DNA from 2 places in the Paenibacillus aurantiacus genome. Region 1 is predicted to be linked to the other one. Evidence: riboswitches for the same ligand, from Rfam matches in the RefSeq annotation. Region 1 holds a riboswitch; the other holds the start of a gene.
What was found. Region 1 has a riboswitch for cyclic di-GMP ahead of ACFFSY_RS12770 (putative bifunctional diguanylate cyclase/phosphodiesterase). Riboswitches for the same ligand answer to the same signal wherever they lie in the genome.
Positions count from the first base shown of each region.

Region 2: another riboswitch for cyclic di-GMP. It lies ahead of ACFFSY_RS32570 (DUF192 domain-containing protein); the one in region 1 lies ahead of ACFFSY_RS12770 (putative bifunctional diguanylate cyclase/phosphodiesterase).

Region 1 is NZ_JBHMDO010000022.1:254,476-258,687, forward strand. It holds gene ACFFSY_RS12760 (ABC transporter substrate-binding protein) at 1-101, shown strand, start outside; gene ACFFSY_RS12765 (MATE family efflux transporter) at 376-1,761, opposite strand; cyclic di-GMP riboswitch class I at 2,068-2,158, shown strand; gene ACFFSY_RS12770 (putative bifunctional diguanylate cyclase/phosphodiesterase) at 2,304-4,212, shown strand, end outside.
Region 2 is NZ_JBHMDO010000053.1:30,464-34,675, forward strand. It holds gene ACFFSY_RS32545 (pilus assembly protein TadG-related protein) at 1-634, opposite strand, end outside; gene ACFFSY_RS32550 (TadE/TadG family type IV pilus assembly protein) at 644-1,024, opposite strand; gene ACFFSY_RS32555 (A24 family peptidase) at 1,021-1,533, opposite strand; gene ACFFSY_RS32560 (Flp family type IVb pilin) at 1,622-1,816, opposite strand; gene ACFFSY_RS32565 (Flp family type IVb pilin) at 1,925-2,119, opposite strand; gene ACFFSY_RS32570 (DUF192 domain-containing protein) at 2,176-2,520, opposite strand; cyclic di-GMP riboswitch class I at 2,606-2,695, opposite strand; gene ACFFSY_RS32575 (hypothetical protein) at 3,055-3,747, shown strand; gene ACFFSY_RS32580 (methyl-accepting chemotaxis protein) at 4,037-4,212, opposite strand, start outside.

The DNA.
Region 1 (4,212 bases):
AATGGGGCTCCGCAATGCAGGAGTACCTGGGCAAGCAAATCAGCGGCGACGAGCTGCTCGGCAAGCTGGACAAAGCCGTGGCGGATATCGTCAAACGTTAATAGCGCGATCGCAGTTTAGCGCGGCGAGCCGAGAATGGCTTGGCTCGGGCGCTTCGGGCAGCGAGGTAGAGCACGGCATTCCTTCGGGGATGCCGTGCTTTTGCGTTCCCGCGAAGGCCGGGCCGGCGATTGGCGGAGTTGCGCGGCCGCCGCGAACGACGGGACCAAGGACGCCCAGAGCGAATCGGACCAAAGATCCGTCCTTATAAACGAAGAAAGGCTGGCACGCGTCATGACGATGACGGGAGACCAGCCTTTCTTGCATGTTTGACAATTAATGGGCCGCGACGGTCGGATCGGCGCCGCCGGGCTCGACGAGCGAGCGGCTCTCCCAACGGCGGCTGTGCCACCGCGCCCACATGATGCCGGCGCGGAGCCATTCGTCCGCCGCGATGGCGAGCCAGACGCCGACCAAGCCGAGATCCAGCCGGAATACGAGCAGATAGCCGAGCGGCAGGCTCATGAGCACCATCGAGATGAAGCCCATGTAGACCGTGAATTTCGCGTCGCCGGCCGCGCGCAGCGCGTTGACGAGAACGAGGTTACCCGCGCGGCCGGTCTCCAGCACGATGCTGATCAGAATGACCTGCGCGGCGATCGAGACGATGTTCGGGTTGTCGGTGAACAGCCCGACGAGCGGATAACGGAACAGCATGGCCAGCACGTCGACGATGACCGTGATGCCGACGCTCCACATCACGCTGGACACTACCCGGCGGAACGCGAGCTCCTTCTGCTTCGCGCCGACGAGCCGGCCAACGATGATCGCCGTGCCCATGCCGATCGCCGCGCTGAACAAATAGACGTACTGCGAGATGGAGTTCGCGTAGTTGCGCGCGGCGAGCGCTTCTGTGCCAAGGAAGGTGACATAATAGAGAAAGACCGTTTGGCAGGCATGGTACGTCACCTGCTCGAGCGCGGACGGAATGCCGATCCGCAGGATTTTCTCAATATATTCCTTGGTAAAGGTCAAATAATAACGGAACGCGATGCGCACTTCCATGACCCGATACAGCATCCAGAGGAAGACAAGGAACGCGACGCCGCGGCTAATGACGGTCGAGACGGCCGCGCCGGCTACGCCCATCTCCGGGAAGCCGAGGTTGCCGAAGATCAGCGCATAGTTCAGCCCGATGTGGAGCACGTTCATGCCGAGGGCGACGTACATCGATTCCTTCGTAAAGCCGTAGGTGCGGATTAGGCTAGCGAACACATTAATCAGCGCTTGGATGAAAAGAAATCCGCCCACGATGCCCATGTACGTTTTGGCGTAATCGAGCACCTGGCCATGCAGATTCATCCCCCCGAGAATCATATTGCCGAAGATGAACAGCGCGCCGCTAACGACAAGGCCGAGAACGAGGTTGAGCGTGACGGCGAGTCCGGCGATCTTCGACGCTTCGAGCATCCGCTTCGCCCCAATGTACTGGGCCACGACGATGGCCGCCCCGTTGCTGATGACTTCCATAATGAGAATGCAAATAAATAAGTACTGGTTGACGACCCCGACGGCGGAGACCGCATCGTCGGACACGTGGCTGAGCATGAGGGTATCCGCCGTGCCCATCAGCATGAACAGGAAGACCTCCAAGAAGATCGGCCACGTTAATTTATAGAGGCTAAGGCCTTTGCCGCCGTCAGCATGAGCTTCCGTTGACAATTTGAACCACCTGCGCTTTCGTTCCTTTTATGCAATGGGGCTATCGTAACATAGACCTATAAGCTTTGCATTATTTTCGGGATAAAAATAAGTGAGCTGCTTTCCATTTTTTTATGGGAGCGGCACCAATATCGTCTAGGGCATTCTAGCACCTAGAGAAGCGTGCTGAGCGCGAAGAGAGGCGTTATGGAATGGGGCGATTTGGGTCTCCGCACAAACTTAGCCAAATGGTGGGAATACCTGTCTGTGCGGGGATCAAGGGTAGACGCGGTTAGGAAAATCGTCCTATAATAAGACTAAACAACATCATGTTCAGGGCAAACCGCTCCGAAAGGACGGGACGCAAAACTATAGGGGCTTACCGGAGCTTGTCTCCCGTTGCCAGCCAGCTGCCGCGCAAAGAGAGAACCCGCGGAGGTTCTTTTTTTCTTCTCTCGGCATTTCGTCCTTTAATGTGTGAAAGCACCTGTCCTCTATTCCATATACGAAACCGGTTACTTGGCATAACTTCCTAGACTATCAACGACGTGGAGCTGACTCCGATGCAACTGTGGATTATTTCCATTCTGTTCCTTCTTCTTCCAAGCTATCTGCTTTTCTATATGGGGGCCGAGATCTATTGGCGCAACCCGCGGCATCGGCTGCATCAGCTGACGATGGCGTTGATGTTCACGCTCGGGCTGACGCTTGCCTTGCAGTTCGCGATCCCGTATCTCCTCTCGCTGCCCGCGGGTACGCTGGCGGCTAGGCTGCGGTATACGATGTCCTTCCTGACGATGGGCTTCGCGCTGCTTTTCTTTCGCCATCTCACGGCGGGCGGTAAGGCGACGAGGCTTAGCCTGGCGCTAGCCTTGATTCCGTTTGCTTGCGCGGCAGCTTCCCTTCTCCCCTACTTTATGAATGACGTTTATCTCGAGGTCCACGGGGCGCACCGGATGGAGACGTTTGGTCCGGTGTATGGCGGGTTGATGGGCGTCAGCATCTTGTACACGTTCGTTGGCGTCATCATCATGCTCATCCGCAAAATCGTGTTCCCCCGATTTCGCAAGACGATCGAATTCAAGCGAATCAGCGCGGTATTGTGGGGGGCCCTGTTCACCGTGCTTGCCGTTATCGTGGCAGTGGGCATCAACTTCGTGCTCGTCGCCAAGGGCGTGTACACGTTTAATTTTCTTCCGACCTCTTGCGTCGTCATCTGGGCGTTCGCGCTTCGTTATGCCATGGTCAACCATGATTTTCTGGCTGCGACCGGAAGACGGTATGAGCTGCTCTTCAAACTGTCGCATCACGGCATCGTGCTGCTGGACAGCCAGTGCCGTATCGTGGAAGCGAACGCCTCTTTCCAGAAGCTGGTCGGGCTCTCCCCGGATGTTAGCATGCATGGACGCCGTTTCTCGGGCTTGCTGCGTTCCGGCGAAGAGGATGCGTTCGAGGACGATTACCGGCAGGCCAGCGCGTCCCTTACGCCGCTTCATCGGGAACTGGTGCTGATCGGGGCAAGCGGCGAGACGCACATCGTGGAGGCGCACAGCGACTATATCGAGATCGAAGGCAGTCTATACTCGTTCCTGCTCGCGCGCGACATGACCCAGCAGAAGCAAGGCGAGGAACGGCTAGCCCAGCTCGCCTACGAGGACGAGCTGACCGGTCTTGGCAACCGGCGGCATTTCTCGGATCGCATCCGGGAGGACTTGGCCAATGGCGTGGCGCTTGGCGTCATGCTGCTCGACTTGGATCAATTCAAATGGGTGAACGATACGCTCGGTCATTCGGCGGGCGACGCGATGCTGCAGCAGGTGGCTGGCAAGCTTAGCGCCGTCTCCGGCGGCTTCGTGGCCCGGCTGGGCGGCGACGAATTCGGGGTGCTCGTCCATGGCGGGCGCGAAGAGGTGCTCCGGGGCGCGGAGGCGCTGATCGCCGCCATGAAGGAGCCCGTCATGCTGGGCGGCAAGCCTTATGCAATTACCGCAAGCATCGGCATCAGCTTGGCGCCAGATGACGGCAATGACTATGAGACGCTGCTCCGGAGCGCGGACACGGCGATGTACGTGGCGAAGAACGGCGGCCGCAACCAATACTACCTGTTCCAGCCGCAGTTGAAGACGAACGCCGACAATTACATGACGCTCGTCAGCGGCTTGGCCTCCGCGCTCGAGCGGCGAGAGCTGCAACTGCACTTCCAGCCGCAGATCGATCTGCCTACCGGCGGCGTATACGGCGCCGAAGCGCTGCTGCGCTGGCACTCGTCTGAGCTGGGCTCGGTGCCGCCGGGCGTGTTTATCCCCATCGCGGAAGCGAACGGGCTCGTCGTGCCGATCGGCTGCTGGGTGATGGAGGAAGCGATTCGGCAGGCCAAGCATTGGGTCGACCAAGGGTACGAGGATTTCGTCGTCTCGGTCAACCTCTCCGCGATTCAGCTTCGGGATTCGGGGTTGGCGGAGCATGTAGCGG
Region 2 (4,212 bases), on a different contig from region 1:
CCCGCGTCTTGCCCGCAATGTTGCCGGTCTGGGTGTCGATGATATCGCCAGCTTCAATCTCGCTTGGATACCCGTACTTCAAGTTGCTCTCGTACGTCGAGGCCCCGGGACCACCGAGCGCCAGAATGCCGAAGTACCCGGCTTCTACCCCGGAGTTGTCTACCTTCAGTTTATATGGCTTCATATATTGCAGCGGAATCGACTCGTCAATGCCAAGCGGTGCGACGCCGGATGCCCGTCCCATGGGCATAATCTGAGCCGCCGCTTCCGCCGTGACGGTCGCCGTGTCCCTGCCGAGCAGTCTAGCGAAACCAAGCCGGATGTCCTTCTTTAACTTCACCCTTACGGTGGACATCGGCACGATCTCGGTGCCAATTAGACTGTTCTGCTCCCCGTGCGCCTTGAGGATCGACTGGACTACTGCCTCGGCCACCCCAGGACGCCCGGTTAGTTCTTGAGCCCCCGACAGCGCGGCGGCATTGGCTGTCTTCTGCAGGTGGCTCTTCTCCGCATACATAATGCCGCCATCCACGACGAGCCCGGCGATGGTGAGCAATACCAGCATCGCCAGACCGGCCAAGACGATCGTGCTGCCTTGTTCCTCCCTAATAAATGCATCCAACCGTATTCTCATCGTAACCTCCTACTCCACCCGGATGGTGGAATGGGCTGAAAGAACGGGGGCCGGAATAATCCGCGTGATGACCGGTGTCAAGAGCGGAAGCGAGTAGCGAAGCGTCACCGTCACGTTATCGCCGGACGCCCGAGCCGCCTGCTTCGGCGTAATCGTAACGGTCATGCTGCCCGGATCTCCTACCTGAAGATGCGTTTTGGCATAAGCCGTCATCTCTTGGTCGCTTCGGCCAAGCCCTCCAAGGCGGGTCGTCTCCTGTACGGTCATCTGCAAACTCGAGTAGGCGAAGAACAGCCGCCCCAAATCGGCGATCCCGCATAGCAGCAGCATGAGCAGCGGCAGCAGAATGGCAAATTCAACCAGCGATTGGCCGCGCTCATCCCGGATCATCCCGCTCCCCATCCTTCCAGCATAAATCCGAGCAGACAGCCGCCCGCGATCGCTACCCCGTAAGGGTACGAGCCGGAGGCCAATTGCCCCTGCAGCGGCAGCTTCAGCCGGTATCGCACGCACACAAGGACGTACTGCACATACCGAATTCGGGCCCGAAAGCCATTCTTGAACAGCACGATCGCCAGCGCCATGACCGCCCCGGCCAACGCCATGTATACCGATGCGGTCAACACGAACACCGCTCCCTTCAACGCCCCGACCAGCGCCAGCAGTTTGACGTCCCCCGCCCCCATGCCGCCCAACAGATAAGGGATGAGCAGAATCGCCAATCCTACGCCAAGTCCGACCAGCATATGGAGCAGTCCGCCCCAGCCGGCTGTCGCGATATGAAGCACGGCCGCCAGCAGCAGCGCCGGCGCAATGACTTTGTTATAAATTTTGCGGCTGCGCAGGTCGGTCACGACGCAGAGTGCCAGTACCAGCAGCAATATCGCATTTGTCCACATCTTCGCGCCTCCTCTTCGGCTTATTGTCGTTCCAAAAAGGGAAGGGCCGCACGCCACTGTTCGACGCACGGCCCTTCATCGGAGACGATTAAGGCGTTCCGCCCATTTCCGTTACGCCCGTGTTAACCGTATCCTCCGCGTTGTTGAACAGGTCGATGATATGGCCGCGGAGCGTAATCAGCGCCGTCACTACCGCAACCGCGATCAAACCTAGCACCAAACCGTACTCCGTCATCCCTTGACCTTGCTCATCGTTCCAGAAGCGGCGAATGTTGTTCATCATGTTGTTAGCCTCCAAGTAGTTGTTGTAGTTGTCTTAGCTGCACATCGTTCAATTGGCTTCCGTATTCGTGTCGGTCCGTATGTTATCCCGTGTCCGATCAGCTTGCGTTTATGGCGTTGCGCCCATCTCTGTTACCCCGGTGTTGACCGTATCCTCCGCGTTGTTGAACAGGTCGATGATATGGCCGCGCAGCGTAATCAGCGCCGTCACAACCGCAACCGCGATCAAACCGAGTACCAATCCGTATTCCGTCATCCCTTGACCTTGCTCGTCGTTCCAGAAGCGGCGAATGCTGTTCATCATGTTGTTAGCCTCCCAAGGTTGTGGTGTTGTTCAAAATTCCGTCCGTCTACTGCTCGTTAAGGTTCCAAAATCGCGGTCTGTCCAAGTTCCACCTTCGCGGCTGCCAGCGTGCCTGCCGGAAGTTCCACGACGGAACGGGTGCCTTCGAAGACCGTCCCGATCGCCCCCGGTCTCAGCCGATGCTCCAGGCCGACGACGATGCCCGACTTGTCCAGATGAAGCACATCCAGGTCGCATGCCATAAAGAACATGTGGACCGACTTGCACGGCTGAATATGAAGACCGTATCCACTGGGAAGAGAACGTCTTCCCACAAGACCTATCAGCCTCCGCCAAAACGTGTAAGCGCATTCAATATGGTCGCCAAGCCGTTCCCCGCTCTCCTGAATGACCAGCTTCATCCGGAGCGTCACCTCCTTTGTCTATGCAAAATAGCCCACCTTTAGGCCCGAAAGGAGGGTTCAAAAAAAGAACTCCCCTGCATCTTTCGGCAGCTGGCTGGCATCCCGCTTCTCACGCGGCTTAGCCCCTATAGCTTTGCGTCGCCGGCTTTCGCCGGTTTTGCCTTTATCGAGATCCAGCGAAGTTCGTATTGCTTGTTCGCCGTTCCGATATCTTGATCACATCTTACCCCGAGGTCCTATACTCCGTAATCCGACAAAATCCCCTATTTTCCGAAAGCGAAAACCAGATCTAAATTCCCTCAGTATTCTGGTATGTTAGAACTAGTTGTAACGTTTTCTTAATTCGTTATACCCTAATAACGAGAAGTTCCCTCTCAAACATGTAGGTAACATTAACCAATACTCAAGGGTAGATTTATCGTGCGACCAAAGATCTGTTTTCTCGGATGTACCGGCCCTCGCCATTGTGAAGGAGAACTGCGAGATGGCATAGAATTTATTGGTTAATTACGAAACCTGGGAGGAAGAAAAGTGCATCATTCCCTCGTTATTGCGCAATGCTTAAGCGACGAAGAGATCACCGTTCCACTGACGGAAGACCTGCTGCTTGATCTTCATCGCGAGCTGAAGCACACGGCTGCGGAAGAAACCGTTTGGCGAAAGCTCGTCCTTCTCTACCGTAAGCCGCTGCCGCCGTCCATTGCCTTCGATCTTATCGACCGAAACCTGGCCGTGGTGGAACTGGGACACACGAGACAAGAGGTCCACGTGATGTGGAAATTAGCCGGGATCGTAGACGAGGCCTTATTGACGTTAGCCATCGAGGTCTACGTCAATCCGGCTTTCGGGTTGAAGGAGACCGAGCTGCTGTTCGACAGCTACGATCAACGTACCTGGATGTTAGAGACGTTGATCCGCCAGGAGCCATCCGCCCCCGAGAAGAGAGCCTTATTGGAAGCCGCGATCCAACGAAACACACACGCCGATTCTCTGCGGCGATTGCTAGTCTCGGCGGATCGCGAACGATTGGCAAGACGCAGCGATCTGCCCGCAGAAACCTACGATGCCCTCTTCGAAACTAACGATCCTCGCGTGTGGTTGTCCCTCTCCCAGAATCCAAGCACACCCGTAGAGCTGCTCCGGCGCTTCCTGCAGGCGAAAGATATCCCGAACGCCCGCCGGATTCGGGAGTCGGCACGACTTCATCTTGGACGGCAGAGCTGATAACAGAGCGGCTGCGAGCGCCCATAGAGGCGGCTAGCAGCGTCCTTGGCGCTTGCACCCGGTTATGGTGCTAATGCGTGTTTCGATGCGGTATGGATTGAAGATCGCTCGAGACGTCCCCGAATCGCAACCCGCTCCTCCTATGCGAGCAGCTCCAACTGCCCAAAAAAAGCGGCCTACATCCCGCGAATAGCAAGATGTAGGCCGCCGAAACAGCTGCTGTATGCAATTAGGTTGAATGGTCCGTTCGGAGCGAGGTATATTCGTCCGTCTATCGCCTCTGGTCCCCCTACTTCTTCCACGGCAGCGAAAGCTTCCGCTTCGCGCCCTTCGGTTGTTTCGCCTTCTTCTCTTTCTTTTCTTTCTTTTCTTTCTTCTCTTTCTTCTTCGGCTGATCTTCGACAACCGCAGCCGCAGATTCGCCATTTACCTTGAACTTCGAAAGCGCCTGCTGCAGCTCGACTG